One region of the Paenibacillus sp. UMB7766-LJ446 genome, then DNA from elsewhere that is predicted to be linked to it. Evidence: riboswitches for the same ligand, from Rfam matches in the RefSeq annotation. Region 1 holds a riboswitch; the other holds the start of a gene.
The links. A riboswitch is a leader RNA that binds a small molecule or an ion and turns the genes downstream of it on or off. The one in region 1 is predicted to bind cobalamin.
Positions count from the first base shown of each region.

Region 1 (10,921 bases):
AAAACAGCCATAGCTTTCAGCGTCTTCATATCCGTTTCACTAATCACATAATCGGGATTGTCCATCAGACATATGGTGCCGAACGCTTCGCCTGACCTCCGCAGAATCGGAATGCCCACAAAGAAACGATTGCCCAGTTCGCTCGTTACGTTCATCGATTCCGTAAGTGGATGTTCGCATGTATCCGTGATAACCATACTGCCTTCCTTATCTCTCAATACCAGGCTGCAATATGAAGCTTCAAATGGAAGTGCACTGCCTTTGGCAATCAACAGTTCCTCTCGGTTAAAAGCCTCCATAATAACATTGGTCACGCCATCATTCGTGGCAACAAAGATAGTGTTCACCTTTAATATGCCGCTTAACACGTCAACAATATGGGACGCGGCTTCCTGGATATTTTCATAGAAGCCTCTTGTAATGCTTACCGTTCCCATGACTCACCCCTCTTGTTTTAGCTGCATTTCAAATCCGTATTGCACATGATGATTCCATCGATCAAAGAGGGTTCATATGTTCCGAAACAGCTGTCACAACCTATTCATATATGATTAACACTGTAGGAATCAAAGGGAAACATACCCGAATCCAATTTATTCCACGGACGGGAATCTGCTATGGACGGTATGATTCGATGACAGTAAAGTTAAGCAACCGCTTCCCTGGCAGGTTTTCTGTCCTTATTTCTAGCTTCGTCAACTATACTGACACGGTAATAAGAAATTATACGCTTACCCTCCAGCTTTGGAAACCTTTATCATGCCAGACTAGAAAATCGCCTTGTTCAACGCACCCCTCTTATGTGACGATTATCACACCCAAATAACAAGATATAGTTTATAAATGGATAAAGAAACTCTACATATAGTATTCAATGAATTTACATTATCCCTATACAATCTCATTTTTTAGGAGGAATCTGTTATGAACATGCTTGAGTATGCCTCTCCACCGGCGCCTGATCTGCTATCTGACCTGGGAAGACGAATTATCGGTGCAGAAGACGCTGATACGCTGAGGGAGAATGCCAATCTGAACGGAGACTCGTTCAGCGGCAAGATGAGCAGGCTCGGTTCGGAGACGGCAAAATGGCATGCTCTGCGTCATGTGCTGCCAGAGGACCTTGCTCTAGCTGTGGAGAATGGTGATCTGTATGTACACGATCTGGATCAGTATGCCCTTGGAACGACCAACTGTATCTTCATCCCGTTTGACCGGCTGCTGGCCTCCGGATTTAACACAGGCAACGGTTCGGTTCGTACACCACAAACGATCATGTCTGCCATGGCGCTGGTCGCCATAATTTTTCAATCCCAGCAGAACAGCCAGTATGGCGGCGTATCGGCCAATAAAATCGACTGGGATCTCGCACCTTATGTGAAGCGATCGTTCCGTAAGCATTACCGGAAAGCACAACGGCTGTTTGGGGAAAATGACCGGATTGAGGATGAACAGCTACATCTGAATAGTGATGAAGCGAAGGAGAAATGTCCACGAGCCTTTGCCTTTGCCTGTGAAGAAACGGAACTGGAGACCGAACAGGCTGCGGAATCGCTAATCCATAATCTGAACACCATGAGCAGTCGTGCTGGCGGACAGATTCCGTTTACTTCGCTGAATTACGGACTGTGCACTTCACCCGAAGGCCGGCTTGTCTCCCGGTCGCTGCTGCAAGCGACCATTCGTGGACTCGGTAACGGGGAAACGCCCGTGTTCCCACAGCATATTTTCCAATGCAAACAAGGCATTAACCAATCTGAGGGAGATCCGAATTACGATCTGTTCCGGCTCGCTGTTACCTGCTCCTCCCGACGTATGTATCCGAATTTTGTCAATGTGGATGCTTCCTTCAACATTCCCTATTATCGATCCGAAGATCCCGACACGATCATTGCCACAATGGGATGTCGTACACGCACACTGGCTGATCGCTTCGGACGCAATCGTCAGAGCGGTAAAGGGAACTTGTCCTTTAACACCATCAATCTGGTCAAGCTCGGCATACGATACGGGATCTGCCAGGGAACAAGAGCCATCGCTGACCGGGCCGGCTTCTATATGGCTTTGGAGTCCGTCATGCACAATGCTACGGATGGACTGCTGCACCGTTATCGAATTCAGACTAACCAGCCTGCCAAAGCATCGGACTTCATGATGCGGGAAGGGGTGTGGGAAGGTGGAGAACAATTGGCTCCGAATGAACCGGTGGCTGACCTGCTGAAGCATGGTACGTTATCCCTTGGTTTTATCGGGCTTGCTGAATGTATGACCGCCCTATATGGTCGTCACCATGGACAAGACCTTCATGTACATCGAGAAGCCTTGAATATCATTCGTACGATGAGAGAGTTCTGTGACCGGATGAGTGAGTTGCATAACTTGAATATCACCTTATTCGCTACGCCCGCCGAGGGCCTATCCGGCAAATTCACCAAGCTTGATCGCGAGCGATACGGCAGCATCACGGGGGTCAACGACAGGGAATATTACACCAATTCATTTCACATTCCGGTCTATCATACCCTTCCTGCCTATCGCAAAATTGAATTGGAAGCTCCTTTCCACAAGCTATGTAATGCCGGAGCAATCTCTTATGTCGAACTCGACGGGAATGTACGGGCCAACACCACGGCTTTCCAACGAATCGTGCAATACGCGCTGGCCCAGGATATCGGTTATTTCTCCATTAATCACCCGATTGACCGTTGTCCGGCCTGTGGTTATGAAGGTGTAATCGGAGAGGTATGTCCCGGATGTGAAGCTCATGAAAATCAGGTGCATTTCCAGAGACTGCGCCGGGTGACAGGATACCTGACCGGAGATTACAAAGTACGCTTCAATACGGCAAAGCAAGCGGAAGTACGGGATCGGGTGAAACATCAGTGAATCTATATGGCTATATCCCCGAATCGGTGAATGAGGGAACGGGCCTGCGAGCCGTGTTGTTCATTAGCGGATGCCGACATGCCTGTCCGGGCTGCTTCAGCCCGGACTCCTGGAGCTTCCGTGCGGGTGAACCCTTCACGGAGGAACGGCAGCAGCAGATTTTGCATGAAGTGACCGCGCATCCCTTGCTGGAAGGGGTTACGTTATGCGGAGGTGATCCTTTTTTCTCTGCCGCAGAGTGTGCATCCTGGGTTCGACAGCTTCGTGCGGTACGGCCTGATCTGACGGTATGGGCCTATACGGGATTTGTATATGAGGAACTTGTTGCCGACCCTGCGCGAGCAGAACTATCCCGCCTATGCGACGTTATTATTGATGGACCTTATATTGCAGCTGAGCGTGATGTATCTCTTCCTTATCGCGGCAGTCGCAATCAGCGCATCATTGATGTAGCCGCAACGATGGCTTGCCACACAATCGTTACCATGCAGATGGATGCATGGTAACGATTTTTTTATTGGGTTGAATCCAGCACAACATGTGCTGGATATGTAGTTCATTTTGAAGCTTCATTTTGAGGAGACAAATCTGTCACTAAACCTAGGTTTCATACGGCTCATTTTTATTTCCGATCGGATTAATGATATTTGTTGCAAGCTAGTAGGTTATCGTCTATGATTGGTAGCATAAGAGCAAGTATACGACGATTGCATCATTATATAATCTATCATCTATGCTTGGTCACCAATTTCATAGCTGGAGATGTGTAAGCACATTTCTGCACACGGAAACAGGTGCCGACCGCGCTACAGGCGTGGTCAGGCTTAAAAGGGAAGCACGGTGTAAGTCCGTCGCGGTCCCGCCACTGTAAACGGGGAGTCTGTACATAAACAATCCACTGGTGTATCCACCGGGAAGGACATGTACAAGACCATGATCCGTAAGCCAGGAGACCTGCCTGTTTCGACAGCATCGCATGACCTACGGAAGATAGGGAGGTGTTAGAGCAACCGCTAAAATAACTTATAGCAGGTGTTCTTTCCCATTCTATCTTTGTGCACAGACGTCATTCATGATGCCTGTTTCTCAGGGTATGACATTGGAAGGAATGCCTTTTTTTGATGCTTTCAAATGAAATACAACAACATAGCTTCAACCTGAATGATGAGTTCACCATTATAAATGAGGAGGAATTTTACATGTCGCAATCACAGCAACAACAGGCACAAGTTCTGACAGGCAACCTCGGTTACCCTCGCATCGGTGCGGGACGTGAATGGAAAAAAGCACTGGAGTCCTTCTGGGCTGGCCGAATCGATGAATCCACGCTTCATCAGGAACTGACCACGCTTCGGTTGCAGGATCTGAAGAAACAGCAGGCACAGCAGCTCGATCTGATTCCTGTGGGCGACTTCTCCTACTATGATCATATTCTCGACGTATCCGCAATGTTTGGCGTCGTTCCTGAGCGCTTCAACCATACTGGCGGACCGGTGTCCGTATCTACCTATTACGCCATGGCTCGGGGTAATGACCAGGCAACGGCCTGTGAGATGACCAAGTGGCTGAACACCAACTATCACTACATCGTACCTGAGATACATAATGATACTGCATTTGCTTTGCTTGAAAATAAACCCCTTGCCGCCTATCGCGAAGCGAAGCAGGAGCTTGGGCTGGAAGGTAAACCGGTCGTGGTCGGTCCGTACTCGTATGTACGGTTCGCCAAAGGCTATGACGCGGAACGCTTCGCAGAGATCGTCACACGTCTCGTTCCGGTGTACGCCCAGCTTCTGGCCGAGCTTCAAGCCGAAGGCGTACAGTGGGTACAGATCGACGAGCCTGCTCTGACGCTGGCTGTCTCTTCCGAAGATGAAGCCTTGCTGCAACAGGTGTATGCCGCATTGGCACAAGCCGCACCTGAATTGAAGCTGCTGCTTCAGACGTACTTCGAATCGGTGGAAGCTTATCCGGTCGTGACAGCACTGCCTGTAGCCGGAATCGGCCTGGACCTGGTCCACGGCTATGAAGGCAACCTGGCCAGCCTGCGGGAGCATGGCTTCCCGCAGGATAAATGGTTGGGCGCCGGTGTCATTGACGGGCGCAACATCTGGCGCGCCGATCTCGCAGAGACGGCGAAGCTGCTGGAGCAGGTGGCTGAATTCGCTGCCGAAGGCAAGCTAATCATTCAGCCTTCCTGCAGCCTGTTGCATGTACCGGTGACTGCCGCTCAGGAGAGCGCGCTTGATCCGGTACTGCGCAATGCCCTGGCCTTTGCCGACGAGAAGCTGGAAGAAATAGCGACGCTCGGAACGTTGTTGTCCGGCGGTGCGAAGCAGGCGGACCAGGCAGCGGCTGTGGCTGAAGCCAGCCGCCGCGCCCAGGCGAGCACCGAAGCGGTGCGCCTGCTGAGCGAGTCCGAGTCACGGACACGCCTGAGTGGCGCTCCCGCAGGGGTGCACGCCGACGAGCAGCTGCTTCGCAGCGCGTCATTCCAGGAGCGGCGCGAATTGCAGCAGCAAAAATGGTCGCTCCCGCTGCTGCCAACGACAACGATTGGCAGCTTCCCGCAGACGGCGGAGGTGCGCAAGGCACGCGCCCTGTTCCGCAAAGGCGAATGGAATGCGGAGCAATACGATGCCTATGTGCGTGAACAGATCCAGGAATGGATTACCATTCAGGAGGAAATTGGTCTGGATGTGCTGGTACACGGTGAGTTCGAACGTACCGATATGGTCGAGTTTTTCGGTGAGAAGCTGACTGGATTCGCTTTTACCAAAAATGGCTGGGTACAGTCCTACGGCTCACGCTGTGTAAAACCACCTGTCATTTACGGAGATGTGCTGTTCAATGAACCGATGACGGTGAAAGAAACGGCGTATGCTCAGACACTGACCAGCAAACCGGTAAAAGGCATGCTCACAGGTCCGGTAACGATTCTGAACTGGTCCTTTGTCCGCTCAGATATTCCGCGCAGCGAAGTATCCTATCAGATAGCCCGCGCCATTCGGGACGAGGTTGAAGCGCTGGAGCAAGCAGGCATTGAGATGATTCAGGTCGATGAGCCAGCTCTGCGTGAAGGACTCCCACTCAAACGAAGCAAGTGGGATGAGTACCTGCAATGGGCCGTAGAATCCTTCCGATTGGCAACAGCAACCGTGAAACCAACAACGCAGGTGCATACTCACATGTGCTACTGCGAGTTCGATGATATTATTGAAGCCATCAGCGACCTTGATGCGGATGTGATCTCAATCGAGACATCCCGCAGCCATGGAGAACTGGTAGGCAGTTTTGAGCAAAATACGTATGATAAAGGCATCGGTCTCGGCGTATATGATATCCATAGTCCACGTGTTCCAGGCAAGGACGAGATGTTGAATATGATCGAGCGCGCACTTCAAGTGCTGCCAGCCGATCTGTTCTGGGTGAATCCTGACTGCGGACTGAAAACACGTGGTAAGGCCGAAGTCGTGGATGCATTGAGCATCATGGTAGACGCTGCTCGTACGGCAAGAGAACGGGTAACGGCTGACTCATCAATCTAAATTCGATATTTCGCCACTTAGGCTTTTGGAAAAAGTTGTTTTATTAACAAAAGGGATGTCCCCTAGTCATGAAGATGACAAGGGGACATCCCTTTTTAGCGTTTTTATTTAACGAACTGAGCACTTGCTATTAGAGCTGCAACTTCCATAGGCTGCAGGTTTAACGAATCTCGAAATAGCTGATACGCACTCCTGCTGACAACACAAGGTATACATCTTGTTGACCTGATGCGCCTTGGAGGTCTGCCTTAACCGTGGACCACTGCTGGGCCTTGCCCTGTGCCAGTTCCACGCGTCCTGCCAACGCACCGTCAGGTGCGCCCAGTCGAACTTCCAATACCGCATCTGCCTGTTCTGCCGATACACGAGCTTCAAGCGCTGCTGCACTGCCCAGATCCGCATCTTTGAAGGCAATCCATCCCTGCTCTCCAATCACACGGACAGATGTTCCGCCTTCCTTGCTCTCATCCAGATCCACACCGAAGTATGCATCGTAATTCTCGGCGCGAGTTGCCACTCCAAGGTTACGTGAAGGAATGGTCTCACCTTCTACCGTCAGGTCAGCGACAAGCTGAATATCCGAAGACGATTTCCCTACCATAATGCTGTACGTGCCGCTTTCAACCACATAACGATCACGGGTTACATCCCAGATTGCCAGCTCCTGAACCGGTAACGTGAAGCTGACTTTCACTGTAGCTCCAGCTTCAATATGAAGACGACGGAAGCCTTTTAACGTTTTGAGCGGACGCTTCACACGGGACTGTCCGGCACGCACGTACAATTGCACAACCTCATCACTGGCGATCGTCCCTGTATTGGTCACGTCCACAGTTACCGTAGTTGTGCCTTCAGTTCCAGTTTGGGACGGATTTAACTCCAGATTACTGTATTTAAACGATGCATACGTCAATCCATGTCCGAACGGATACAGTATATCCCCTTCAAAATACTGATACGTGCGTCCAGATTGAATGATATCGTAGTCTCTGATATCAGTCAGCTGATCTGCGGATTGCACCCACGTCATATTCAGGCGGCCTGCTGGCGCATAATCGCCATATAATACGTCAGCCACAGCGTTGCCCAGCTCTTGTCCTGCATGGGAGGTATACAATACAGCCGGGATGTTCTCCTGTACCCAGTTGGATGTGAACGGGTAACTTCCCACGATAACTACAACGGTATTCGGGTTCGCTGCATAAACAGCTTCAACCAGACGCTGCTGGGATTCTGCCAGATCCAGGCTTGGACGGTCAATCTCTTCTTTACCATTCACAAGCGGATTGTTGCCGACAAATACAATCGCTGTCTCCGCTTCCTTCGCAGCTGCTACCGCTTCCTCTAATCCATTCACCACAATATCCTTCTTAAATGTTTCCGTAGCACCGAATGATTTCAACTCTTCGGACACGGCGAACACATCGTTTCCGTCATTGGGTGCCGTTACGGTTTTACCGTTCCAAGTGGTCAGCCCCACGCTTCCGTCCTGTTGTGGCAACAGATGGAATACTTCTTTTACAAACCAGCCATATACTTCATCCGCTGATGCCGTAACCGTCTCTTCATCCGTCGTCAGGTATTTGCCATTACTGTCCGCCTGCAGCGTGTAACTGCCAAATCCCCAGTCACTCAGTGTAAATGTCTCGGCATCTCCTGAAGCAATGATGGATGATTTCTCATCTTCAGCCAGTCCAACAACCTTGCTGCTTGCTGCGGAAGTCAATGTAATACGGTCATTACCATCCTTGAACGTAACCTTGTCGCCGCCTACTTTGGAACTGATTGCTTCAAGCGGGGATACGCTATATGGCATGGTACCTGCATACCAGTCACGATAGACTGTTCCACCCAGTTGACCAATCACAGCCACTTTGCCGGATTTCGTTTTATCCAGCGGCAGTGTGCCTTGATCATTTTTGAGCAATACCACTTGTTCTCTCGCCGCTCTCAATGACAAAGCCTTCGCGTTCTCCGTCATCATCGCTTCTTCGCCAATCGAAGCATATGGATTGCCTTCAGCCGGATCAAATTCACCCAGACGGAAACGCACACGGAACGTATTGAACAACGCCAGATCGATGTCTTCCATCGTGAGCGTACCTTGCTCCAGCCCTTCACGCAGCGCCTGCTTCGACAGATCCGCATCATCGGTAATGCTGTCAATGCCGGCTTTGACGGACTCTACTGTACCTGGGGTGTGGGAATCATAGTATTTATGATCGTTCTTGATGCCCATGACATCCCCTGCATCACTCACGATGAAGCCATCCATGCCCCATTCGCCCTTCACAATCTCGTTTACGAACGGATGCAACAATGCTGGCGTACCATTAATAGAGTTGTACGCGGTCATCATGGACTGCGCCCCACCCTCTTTAAACGGTTTCTCGAACGCTTTCAGGTAATATTCTCGCATGTTGCGTGGATCAATGCTTGATGAACCACTGCCGCGGTCCACCTCATTATTGTTTGCCAGGAAATGCTTCAATGTGGCAACCGCCTTGTAATACTTCGGATGGTCACCCTGAATACCCTTAACCAAAGCTGTGGTCAGCTCGGCCGTAAGTTCCGGATCTTCCCCGTAGGCTTCCTCATTCCGACCCCAGCGCGGATCACGTTCCATATCAACTGTAGGTGCCCACAGCGTCAGACCGTTCACGGCTGGATTGCGTTTGTAGAATACACGTGCCTCGTCCCCGATTACGGAGCCGATCTCTTTCATCAGATCTGCATCCCACGTACACGCCAGCCCTACCGGCTGCGGGAAGGACGTGGCTTCGCCCAGCCAAGCCAGACCGTGAGCTGCTTCTGTGCCGTGTTTGTAAGCTGCGATACCCAGGCGTTCTACTGCTGGTTGGTATTGCAGCATGGATTCGATTTTCTCATCTTCCGACAGGCGGGATACGAGGTCCTTTACACGTGTATCGAGTTCAAGCGTTGTATCCTGGAAAGGATATTTCGTTTGGTTAGTCATGATATGGAATTCTCCTTTGGGCTTTCAATGGTTTATTAAAATGATAGCGAATACATGAACACGACATATTTATGATGTGATTTTAATGTATCCGACCTCATGAATCGAAGATTTAACCTTATAAAACAAGCATTTATTAGTCCGATGTTAACTCTTCTCTTCATTTACTAAAACGATTTCGGTAAACCTATCATATAGCATGTTTAGCAAAAAAAACAGGGGGCTTGCACAGGAAAATGTGAATTTCCCTCAGGAAAGTATGGGGTCAATCGTTTCATTCTGGCACAGTATGGTAATCATGGATAAGAGTAAAATTTTGACGTATTTATGAGCTGAGCATAAGCCCTAATGAACAAATATAAGGAGGAAATCGAGTGAATGATCATCAACAGACCCCGACAGGTTTGCCCTCCATTCCGGAATCCCTGTGGAGAGCCACCAACACATTCAATGAATATCCGAAACTGACAGAAAATACAACTGCGGATGTAGCCATCATTGGTGCAGGCATTGCGGGCATTACGACAGCCTATTTGCTGGCTCAGACGGGTAGGCGTGTGGTTGTGCTTGAAGCCGGAAAAGTACTGGATGGCACAACCGGCCATACCACTGCCAAGGTATCCGCACAGCATGGCGTGATATTTAATGAATTGCTGCATCATTTTGGCGAGGAACAGGCCCGCATGTATTATGAAGGTAATGCTAAAGCCGCCAAGTGGATGCGCGATCTGGTGAAAGAGAAAAAAATCGATTGCCAGTGGGCTGAGGAAGATGCCTATGTCTACATTCAATCCGAGGAAAACCTCAAAAAGCTGGAGATTGAACTGACCGCCTATGGCAAGCTAAATATTCCTGGTGAATGGGTCGATCCACTTCCCATTCCTGTCCCGTCCAGAGCAGGCATTAAGATGCCGGGACAAGCCCGCTTTGACCCGCTCCGTTATTTGCATTACCTGCTGGAATCCGCAGTTAAGCAAGGTGTCCGCATCTTCGAACATACAACAGTTACCGATGTAGAGGAAGACACCTCACTGCATGTGCGGACCTATGAGAATGGTCCATCCGTAACGGCCGAACATGTCGTCGTTGCCTCCCATTTCCCGGTCTACGACCCTGGATTTTATTTTTCAAGGCTGCACGCTGAACGATCCTATGCTGTTATGGTTGAACCTCAGAAGCCTTTCACAGGTGGCATGTATATCTCTGATGATGAACCCTCCCGTTCACTGCGTACTGTCATTCATAAAGGGAAGGAACACATCCTCTTTGGAGGAGAGAATCATAAAACCGGACAGGGCATTTGTACCGTCGGTCATTATGAAAATTTGGAGCGCTATGCAGCCGATACATTCGGCATTCGCAACATCCCATTCCGCTGGTCAGCTCAGGATCTGATTTCCATCGATAAGGTCCCTTATATTGGACCCATTACCGGACGACATGAACGTGTCTATGTGGCTACCGGCTTTGCCAAATGGGGCATGACCACAGGAACGATGGCTGGACATAT
Region 1 covers NZ_JASOYM010000003.1:184,658-195,578, forward strand. Annotated here, with positions in the region: gene QP794_RS08935 (hybrid sensor histidine kinase/response regulator) at 1-437, opposite strand, end outside; gene QP794_RS08940 (anaerobic ribonucleoside triphosphate reductase) at 925-2,886, shown strand; gene nrdG (anaerobic ribonucleoside-triphosphate reductase activating protein) at 2,883-3,392, shown strand; cobalamin riboswitch at 3,662-3,862, shown strand; gene metE (5-methyltetrahydropteroyltriglutamate--homocysteine S-methyltransferase) at 4,086-6,434, shown strand; gene QP794_RS08955 (glycoside hydrolase family 3 C-terminal domain-containing protein) at 6,595-9,411, opposite strand; gene QP794_RS08960 (FAD-dependent oxidoreductase) at 9,786-10,921, shown strand, end outside.

Region 2 (10,921 bases), on a different contig from region 1:
TTGAACTCCATTGTAACAGCAAATGAGAGCTAACTGTTCTATTTTATTCATTCTGTTCTGTAGACGGTGCTATATGATGGAGAACAGATGAAGGAGGGGCTAGCATGGTTGGATTAGCATTTACCGTAATGTGTCTTATTTTTGGAACAACGTTTCTGGCGATTAAAATTGGCGTGGAGGCAGGCATGCCGCCTTTTCTGTCGGCCGGACTACGCTTTATCATTGCAGGTGCTCTAATGTTTGCATGGATGTGGATGAAAGGGAAAGTGAACCTATCATTACTTTGGCGGAAAGAGATGCTTCTGACAGGGGCCGGACTGACGTTCGGAACCTTTGCGACTTTATATTGGGCTGAACAATATGTGAGCTCAGGTGTTGGCGCGATTCTGTCAGCAACAGGTCCGCTGATGATTATGGTAATGCAGACAGCGTTGTTGCGTCAAAAATCGTCTGCACGCATGATTGCGGGCTGTCTGATCGGTTTTGCAGGGGTTATCCTCGTTGTCTTGCCGGGTGTATCCATTGGTGCAAATTCCCTGTGGTTATGGGGCTGTATTGCCGTATTGGTGGGTGAAGTCTGTTACTCGGCGGGTGCATTGTACTCCAAAAAGGTCATTAACCAGTTTAAGGAGGCCAGTCCTGTAGCGATCAATGCGGTGCAGATGATGTACGGAGGACTGCTGTTATCAGGGCTCTCCGTAGTGACGGAATCATGGAGCACAACTGGACTGGATTGGGTGCCAGCGGTATCATCTCTGATCTATCTGACGGTAGTCGGCTCGATGGTTGGTCACAGCTTGTTCTACTGGATCATGTCTCGTACCAACCCGCTGTTTCCAGCAACCTGGTTATACATCTCCCCACCCATTGCGGTTGGTCTTGGGGCGGTTCTCTACAATGAACATGTTAGCTGGATTACGTGGATCGGTGTTGCGCTGATCGTTTCGGGTTTGCTGGCGATGAATGAGAAAGTGATGGGCTGGTTGCAAAAAGGAAAACGCAAAACTCTATTGGGTCAGACTTCCAAATCCATGGTAAAATAGGAAATATATATTTACGCAGGAATGAGGCGAGACATCACATTGAACAGACAGGGACTCGGTGTTGTGTTATTGTTTGCGGGAATTGTGCTCGTATCTTTGAACGACTGAATAGAAAAACAGCCCGGAATCCACAATCTACTGTGGTCTCCGGGCTGTTCTGTCTCTAAAGCATTTACTCTGCGTTCAGCACAAATTTCTCAATAACCTGCTTCACGCCGTCTTCGTTATTGCTCGCGGTGATGTAGTCTGCCAGCTCTTTCAGAGCAGGGATCGCATTGCCCATCGCCACACCTAGCCCCGCAACTTCCAACATTTCATGGTCATTCCAGGAATCGCCGATGGCGATGCATTCGCTCAGATCGCGGCCAAAGTGATCTGCCAGGAACGTAAGGGCATGGCCTTTGGTTCCCTCATGATGCATGATTTCAAGGAAGTATGGCTTGGATTTGGTGATGTGCACTTCAGGTCCGAGCAGTTTGCGCAAGTCAACTGCAACTTCGTCGAGGTAGTCCGGCTCATCAATGATGAGCAGTTTCGGTGTTTTTTGCTCGATCACTTTGATGAAATCCGGTTCGATATGGTACTGCGTACCGTTCAGCTTGGCGTAATCACGCAGCTTGTCGTTTTCTTCACGGGCATATAATTTATCGTCAATGTACGTTTGCAGGTGCAGATTATGCTCCAGGCAGTAGTCGTACAATTTGCGGGAAGCGTCCTGTGGAACGTAGCGCTCATAGAGTACTTTTTCGTCCAGCAAGTTCTTCACCAAAGCACCTTGATACGTAATGATTGGCACGTTCAGTCCTGTCTGACGAGCGAGTGCTTGTGCAGAAGCATAGGCACGTCCAGTTGCCAAAGTTACAACCACACCATGAGCAACCGCTTGTTCCAGGGCGGTCTGTGTTGCGGGCGTTACTTCCTTGTTATCGTTGATCAGGGTATCATCAATGTCAATTGCGATTAATTTGTAGGTCATCTGTGTTTCTCTCCTTTTTATCTGTATCTATACCCGACTTAATCTATATCAGTTCAACTAAACTTTTTACACGAGAACGGAGAGGACAGAAAAAACCTGAAGAAGCGGAGCGTTCGCCTTTATCACCGGATTTTCCCTTTGAAGAAGGGAATCAAAAAAATCTGGGGATAACAGCGATCGGAAGGTTATTCTGTCATCGGAGTGGCAGGTGTAAACTTTCTTGGGTTGAACTTATATACCTACTCCTCCAGGAAAATAAGGCCAATAAAGTCCTCCAGCTCCAGGTTGCCGAAGTAATGTTTTACATCCAGGCCCTCAAGTGCAGTACGTACCTCGGATTCCTCGTAACGCTTACCACGCAGCATGTCTTCGATATCCGCCACATCGCCTACGCCGAAGAAATCACCAAAGATTTTGACATCTTCAATGCGTCCATCTTTGATATTCATGCGCAGATCAATAATGCCGACAGGGAATTTGCGTGTATGCTTCACATTACTCTCCGGTGACAAGCCGTAGTTCCAATCCCAGTTGCTATAACGCTCGGCGGAGATTTCCTTGATCTTGTCCCAATCTTTCTCCGTGAGTTCATATTGAGGAACGTCCTGTGGCTCCATGCGGAAAATGTGACGGAGCAGCTCGTCCCGGAATTGTTCAATGGTCAGATTGCTATCGATCAGATCACGAATGTTGGCAACCCGGCTGCGTACGGATTTGGTGCTCTTGGACTTGAACTTCTCGGGATTCACGTTGAGTGAAGCCTGGACGTGGTCGAGGTTCAGGTTAAACATCAATGTGCCGTGACTGAACATGCGACCGCGCGTGGAGAATTGGGCGTTGCCCGAAATTTTCTTTTCTCCGACTTGCAGATCGTTCCGTCCCGTCAGTTCGGCATTAACGCCAAGCTCTTGCAGGGCTTCCACCACAGGCTGCGTGAATTTGCGGAAGTTGTGGAAGGACTGTCCATCATCCTTGGTAATAAAGCTGAAATTGAGGTTGCCCAGATCGTGATAAACGGCCCCGCCCCCCGAAAGACGACGTACGACTTGAACACCGTTATCCTGAACATACTCAATGTTGATCTCTTCAATGGTATTCTGATGTTTTCCGATAATAATGGACGGGCGATTGATGTAAAACAGCAAGTAGCTGTCATCCATCGGCAGATGCTTCAGGATGTATTCCTCAATGGCGAGGTTTACAGAAGGATCTGTAATGCCCTGGTTATCAACAAACAGCATGGTCATTCCTCCATTAATGTATGTGAGGGACAGAATATCCCTTATGTAGTGATGCTTTACGGAATCGAAATTCCTTCTCTATTGTAAACGAATTGTCGATAGGACACAAAGGAATTACAGCTCGAACGGGCTTGAACAGGCAAAACAGGATTGACCCCTGACTGTCACGACATCCATAATAAAAAGGACATGCAGAAAGGATGACGGATAGAATGACCGGTTTAATTGAAGTTTTCGGACATGGCGGTGATGTGGAGACAGCCGCTGCACGTTTTGGAGGGAATGCTGCGGATTTCCTCGATTTTAGCGCGAACATTAATCCACTGGGTCCACCTCGGGAAGTGTTGGAGGCTCTGGAGCATGGATGGCAGACGGTACTTCGTTACCCCGATCCGGGTCATCGGGCGTTCAAAATGCTGCTCAGTGACCGACTGGGTTTAACCCCGGATCACATATCCGTGGGTAACGGGGCGGCGGAAAGCATGGCTCTAATCCTGCTTGGACTTGCGCCACGTAGAGTAGGCACGGTAGAGCCCGGTTTTTCGGAGTACAGTGCATTATCCAGACAATTTGGAGCAGAGGTCCTTCATGTTCGAGGACGGGAAGAACTGGACTGGCGAGCAGAACCGGAAGATATCGAAAAGCTGATGGAACGGGTGGACTTGCTTTTCCTTGGACAGCCCAACAATCCCAATGGAGTACAGTATCCGGTTGAGGTTCTACAGCGACTTGCGCGTAAAGCGGAGACAATAGGTATAACATTGGTAATAGATGAGGCATTTATGGACTTTATTCCTGAGTCACAGCGGCAATCGCTTGCGCCCAGATTGAAAGAGTACCCCCAAGTGATCATTATTCGCTCGATGACCAAGTTTTACGCGATTCCAGGCTTGCGATTGGGCTATGCGCTGGGTCGTCCCGAGCTGATTCATGACATGACTGAGAAGCAAGTGACCTGGAGTGTGAATGGGCTGGCGCTGATTGCAGGAGAAGCCTGTCTGCACAGTGGGGAGAATTTTGAACAGGAGACCATGGCACTGGTGTCCTGCGAGCGGGAGAGATTAACGACAGGGCTGGAGACTTTGGGATGTAAGGTGACGCGAGGGGAAGCGAACTTTATATTGGCAGCTCTGCCAGAGCCGTGGACAGCGACATCCATGCAGGCTGCTCTCGGTGAACGCGGTATACTGATCCGGAGCTGTGCCATGTATCCGGGACTTGGGGAGCGGCATGTACGCTTTGCAGTCAAGGACGCGGAGGCTAACGGGCGTTTGCTGGAGACAATGGAAAATGTAATGGAGCCTGACACGACAACCGGACTAGAGGCAGGGGGACAGAACGATGGCACTGCCATTCTATAACGCTTATAAGCAATGCACCGATGTACAAACAGACTATAACGAATATAGATCTTCTGTGTGGCCGGGACTAAACATCTCTGTACATGAAAGACATATTAAAGCCTCAAGCCCCTCTGTTGTAAAAGCACTTTCCAGTGCCGTGTATGGGGGCGGTATGATTGAACTGGATCGTATATTCAACATCTATGTGGACAGACATTATCGCTGTGACGATCCACCGCGTGATATTGCCGATCTATTGAGTGAATGGCAAGAGCAACAGGATCAATGCGCCGGACTTCTGACTGCGGTTCAATTGGAGCACACGGCTATCCAGGAATACGAAAGCGAGGAGTTCGGATTACTCTGCTGTACGACAGCAGGGGTATCCAACGCTGCGCGTGCAGGTTCTGCAAGAACCGTGTTTGATGCTGAGGGAAATGAGGTGGGGCATGAGACCATGCCTCCGAAACTTGGGAAAAGCTCAGTTTCAAGCTACACTCCCGGTACGATCAATATCATGTTGTGGATGAACGGGCGAATGACCGCCGGAGCGATGGTGAATGCCATTCAGACTGTGGTAGAAGCAAAGGCCGCTGCGTTAGCTGATTTCGGTGTGGTGGATTCGGAAAATGGGCTGACCGCAACTGGAACAACAACGGATGCTATTGTGCTCGCGGTAAGTCAGACTGAAGAAAATAAACCGCTCGTCAGTTATGCCGGAACGGCTACGGTCATGGGTGCTGCGATCGGCAGGCTGGTGTATGACACGATCACGGAAAGCCTGCAAGCCGCGCAGGAGTGGAAAGAGAGGAATAACGAGCAATGACATCTCTGCTGAATCAAGGGGCTTCCTGGCCGATCTGGACGGGAATGGCCGGAGCCTGGATTATTATAGGGGCATACATACTGGATCGCTTCATCGGAGATCCACGCTGGATTCCTCATCCGGTGATTGGCATGGGCAAGGCCATCTCTGAACTTGAGCGGGCGATAAGGTCGCAGGTGGACTCGAACCGGGCCCTCAGAAGGGCAGGAATTTTATTTCCCATTTTGATTGCAGGGGGAGCTTTTGCAGTGACTTGGGGATGGGTATATGTTCTGGGCCTCATTCATCCTGCCATTGCGGTTGTGGCTGAAGTGGTGTTGATCGCAACCACCATTGCTTCCAAAGGTTTGAAGGATGCAGGCATGGAAGTCTACCGCCATCTAAGTCAACAGGATTGGCCTGCGGCGAGACGTTCACTGGGCATGATTGTAGGGCGTGACACGGCTCATCTGGATGAACCGGAGGTTGTGCGGGGAACGGTAGAGACGGTTGCCGAGAATATCGTGGATGCCATCGTTTCTCCACTGTTTTACGCCCTGATTGGCGGTGCACCGCTTGCCATGGCTTATCGGGCCGTGAATACGCTGGATTCCATGGTGGGTTATAAAAATGAAAAATATCTTCATCTCGGCTGGGCATCTGCCCGTCTGGATGATTGGGCCAACTGGATTCCCGCACGGCTTACCGCCTTGCTGTTGATCATTGGAGCCTGGTTCATGAAACTGGATGCGAGAGGGGCAGCGCGCATGGTATCCCGGGATGCACGGCTGCACCCAAGCCCCAACAGCGGATTTCCCGAGTCAGCAGTGGCCGGAGCGCTGGGCATAAGACTTGGCGGTCATAACGTGTACCACGGAGTGGCTTCATTTCGCGCTTATATGGGCGAGCCGTCACGTCAGATGGAAGCAGAAGATATTGTACGGACAACAAGACTTATGTTTTGGTCAGCAGGTTCTTTTGTTTTATTATGTTGGCTGGTCACCCTAGGGATATGGGCTGCTGGAGGTGCACTGCTATGGATATAGAAGCTGGACAGAGTGGGATACAAAGCCGAGAGATTATGTTGATACGTCATGGTACAACAGCGTGGAATTTGGAAAAAAGATATCTCGGGCATACCGACATCGGTCTGCTGCCAGAAGCAGAGCAGGAACTGGCTCCACTGCGCGAAGAGATCAGCCATGTTACATGGGACGCCCTCTATTGCAGTGATCTGCTGCGTTGCCAGCAGACACTCACACACATTGCACCGTCCCAAGCGGGACAGGCCAAGCTTGATGCCCGTCTAAGGGAGATCGACTTTGGTCAGTGGGAGGGATTGACCTATGATCAGCTCAAGGACAATTCACAGTATCGGGACTGGATCGATGCCCCACAAGAGGTGACGCCCCCGAAGGGCGAGCCATGGAAGGCATTTGCTGCGCGGATTGATTCTTTTCTGGAAGAGAGTCTGTTGTCCTTTTCACCAATACTGCACTCTCGCAGCATAAACGTGCCAAAGGTAGCCGTGATTACGCATGGCGGTGTTATTCGTTATATGGTATCACGTCTCATTCCGCATCAAGGATTCTGGGATACGCAGGTGATACCAGGACAAGCGATAAAGATTCGGCTGGATGGCGATGGGGACAGCTGGTTTGGAACCAGATTGACTTTTCCGTAAATCAGGTTGTAAGGATGTACAATATAACCTATAATCACAACAGAAGTGTGACTTAGCAAATGCATCATCGGATGGAGGCTCAACAAGCTTTGCCAATGATGCAGGATGCTCACTTGAATGGTTAAACAATATTAGCGACCAAGGGTCCCGCGTGCATGCAGCAACGTTTCATGGTTTCTTATCAGACTATGAACAGCAAACGGGTGAAATAGGGAAGCCGGTGTAAATCCGGCACGGTCCCGCCACTGTAAATCAGGATGAATTCCTGTAAGTCAGGTTACCTGCCCTGGACGTACAAGCCGGTGTTCCTTCGAGGAAAGGACAGCGTTTCGGGCAGTTCTCTGTGCATGTACAGCGTTAAGCTGGCATGTGCTGATCGCCACATGCGAGACGTCATCCCTGATCCTGACCAAGGATTGGGGATTTTATTTTTTCGGAACACAAATTCAAGGGAATCGAGACAGGAGCACTACTCCATTAGAGCTGATCGAGAAGGGGAGAACGAACACAATGAATTTCAAGACATGGAAAGGCATGGCGTCACTGCTGAGCGCAGCGATGCTGGCACTGGCTTTGGCCGGATGTGGAACAACAACAACGAATGAGGGTACAGGAACCTCGCAACCTGCACAGGAGCAATCCCAAGGACAGGCACAGACAGATCTCAAAACACAATATCCACTCACGGTTACCGATGCTACGGGTGAATCGTTTACGTTTGACAAAGCACCAGCCAAAATCGTATCCGTATCTCCGGCTGAAACGGAATCCCTGTTCGCCCTGGGATTGGACGAGCAGATCGTTGGAGTATCCGACTATGATGATTATCCGGAAGCGGCAACAGCAAAACCAAAAATGGGCGGTATATCAAAGCCTAACGAAGAGTCGATCATTGCAGCTGAAGCAGACATCGTATTTACAGGCATTTCCATGAGTGAAGACGCTGTGAAGAAACTGCGTGATCTGGGCATCACCATTTTCAAAACAAATCCCAAATCAGTGGATGATGTAATGACCAACATCGAAACATTTGGTAAAATCACGGATCATCAGGAAAAGGCACAGGAGATCATCACCCAGATGAAACAGGATGTGGCTGATGTCACTGAAGCTGTGAAGGCAGTTAAACCGGAAGAGAAGAAAAAAGTATACGTAGAATTCTCCCCAGGCTGGACTGTGGGTAAAGGTGAATTCATGGATGAATTGATCACGCTGGCCGGAGGTATTAACATTGCTTCCGACAAAGAGAGTTGGTATGAAATTAATGAAGAGAACGTTATTGCTTCTAACCCAGATGTGATTCTGTATGCGAATGACGTCATTGATGAAAATTCCAAAACATTGGATCAAATCATCAAAGCCCGCAGTGGCTGGGATCAGATCACGGCTGTGAAAAATGATGCAGTCATCGGTCTGGATGCCAACCTGCTGAGCCGTCCGGGACCACGGGTAACCCAAGGTCTGAAAGAAGTAGCCAAAGCGATCTACCCTGACCTGTTCAAATGAGTAAAAAGCTGGCAGTGTACGGAATGGCCGGAATTGTGCTGCTTGTGTTAACCGTGCTCATCAGCACGGGCATCGGTTCGGTTGCCCTGCCTGTCCGGGACATTGCGGGCATCTTGCTTCATCGCATTCCCTGGCTGGGGGACTGGATTGTTCCTGACTGGAATACAGCAGCAGAACAGATTATATGGAAGGTCAGATTTCCACGTGTACTGCTGGCCGTACTTGTAGGTGCATCACTGGCGATTGCCGGAACGGGATTTCAGGGGGTTCTTCGGAACCCTCTGGCTGATCCGTTTACGCTGGGCGTATCGTCCGGTGCATCGGTGGGTGCGGCTTTTCTGATTTTCTTCGGATTACAGTATTCACTGATTGGAATCTGGACCCTGCCACTGGTCGCATTTCTGACGGGGGTAATCACATTGTGGTTTGTGCTGGCCCTCGCTCGTGAGGGACGCAAAATACCAACACACAGCCTGATTCTGGCTGGGGTGGTCATGCAAAGTTTCCTGGGAGCAGTCGTCTCCTTCCTGTCGACGATGTCGAAACAGACCATCAATGAAATTATATACTGGACGATGGGGAGTCTGTCACTGCGTGGGTGGTCGTATACGGCCATCCTTTTCCCGTATTTTGTGCTGGGACTAATCTTCCTCTGGAGCCGTGCGCGTTCGTTGAATGTGCTTGCCCTGGGGGAACGTCAGGCCGCGCATATCGGGGTTCGGGTTGACGGATTGAAGTTGTCGGTACTTGCTGTGGGTACGCTGCTTACGGCAGGTGCTGTCTCCGTATCGGGCGTAATTGGCTTCGTCGGACTGGTCATTCCGCATATTCTTCGGCTCATTGTGGGACCCGATTATCGATTGCTGGTGCCTTTGTCCGCGATTGGGGGAGCGATCTTTATGGTCTGGGCAGATACGATTGCACGCACATTGCTGGCGCCGACCGAAATTCCACTGGGGGTAGTGACGGCCTTTGTTGGAGCGCCCTTCTTCGCTTATTTGCTGCATCGGAACAAAAAGCTGCGGAAAGGGATGATGCCATGAGTATGTTCGTGAGAACAGACCTTACCGAGAACCGACCGATGATTAAGGTCACAGGAGCTGGTAAAATGTATGGTAACCATCAGGCTCTGCATGAGGTGGATTGGCAAGTCAAAGAGGGGGAGTGGTGGGGCGTTGTTGGCCCAAACGGCAGCGGAAAATCGACTCTCCTTCAGCTACTTGCCGGAACCGAACATCCGAGCGCAGGCAGCATACAGATTGATGGCCGGGATATCTCCTCCTACACCCGTAAAGAATTGTCGCGCATGATTGCGGTCTTGCAGCAGGATGGCCTGCCTGCGATTTCCTATCCTGTAAGGGATGTTGTCGAGATGGGACGTTACCCTTACCAGAACTGGCTCGGAAAAGAAACGTTGGATGGAGCGGCAGTAGTCGATCGGGTGCTGGAGGAGTTGGGTTTAAGTGACATGGCCGAAAGGCCTTTGGATGCCCTTAGTGGAGGACAGCGGCAGCGGGTTGCGCTTGCCAAAGTCATGGCTCAGGAACCACGGCTGTTGTTGCTGGATGAACCAACCACCTTTCTCGATATCAAATATCAATTGCAATTTATGGAGTTATTATCGGCATGGCGTCAAAAAAATCATATTACGATTGTGGCGGTGCTGCATGATCTGAACCTGGCCGCGCAATTTTGCGACCACATTCTGGCACTGCGAGACGGGACATGCGTTGGGAAGGGTACACCCCATTCGTTGATGACGGAAGAGAACATTCGGGAGATCTTCCGGGTGAGTCCAGCGATGGTGAGTCATCCCGACAATGGATTGCCACAGCTGTTGCTGAGGCGGGAGAAGAAGTGAACGAAGCGGGGGTGACCCCGTATTTTTAATAAAGGAAGTGCTGGCTGTATGAATAATGAACAGGTGTTGGAACAGTTACTAGGTCGGATCGTGGGTCCTAATGAAGAAGTGGCGGCGGAAGCCTCCGCACATGTGGATGCATTGACGAAGCCACCCGGCAGTCTGGGCAAGCTGGAACAGCTGGTTATTCGTCTTGCGGGAATCACGGGCAAGGCACGTCCTTGCTTTGATCGCAGAGCTGTTATCGTTATGGCTGCGGATCATGGGGTGGTTGAAGAAGGGATTAGTGCTTTTCCTGCTGAGGTGACTCCACAGATGGTCCTGAATTTCCTGGCGGGGGGTGCGGCTGTCAATGTCCTAGCTCGCCACGCTGGAGCTGATGTAATCTGTGTGGATATTGGGGTGAATGCCGATCTGGAACATCCGAACCTGATTTCCCGCAAGGTCCGCAAAGGCACAGCC
Region 2 covers NZ_JASOYM010000001.1:867,663-878,583, reverse strand. Annotated here, with positions in the region: gene QP794_RS04435 (DMT family transporter) at 105-1,043, shown strand; gene QP794_RS04430 (Cof-type HAD-IIB family hydrolase) at 1,216-2,019, opposite strand; gene lplA (lipoate--protein ligase) at 2,259-3,260, opposite strand; gene cobD (threonine-phosphate decarboxylase CobD) at 3,473-4,621, shown strand; gene QP794_RS04415 (adenosylcobinamide amidohydrolase) at 4,602-5,429, shown strand; gene cbiB (adenosylcobinamide-phosphate synthase CbiB) at 5,474-6,454, shown strand; gene QP794_RS04405 (histidine phosphatase family protein) at 6,445-7,092, shown strand; cobalamin riboswitch at 7,247-7,395, shown strand; gene QP794_RS04400 (ABC transporter substrate-binding protein) at 7,603-8,598, shown strand; gene QP794_RS04395 (FecCD family ABC transporter permease) at 8,595-9,641, shown strand; gene QP794_RS04390 (ABC transporter ATP-binding protein) at 9,644-10,459, shown strand; gene cobT (nicotinate-nucleotide--dimethylbenzimidazole phosphoribosyltransferase) at 10,508-10,921, shown strand, end outside.
Region 2: linked by a shared signal. The riboswitch ahead of QP794_RS04400 (ABC transporter substrate-binding protein) and the one ahead of metE (5-methyltetrahydropteroyltriglutamate--homocysteine S-methyltransferase) in region 1 are both predicted to bind cobalamin.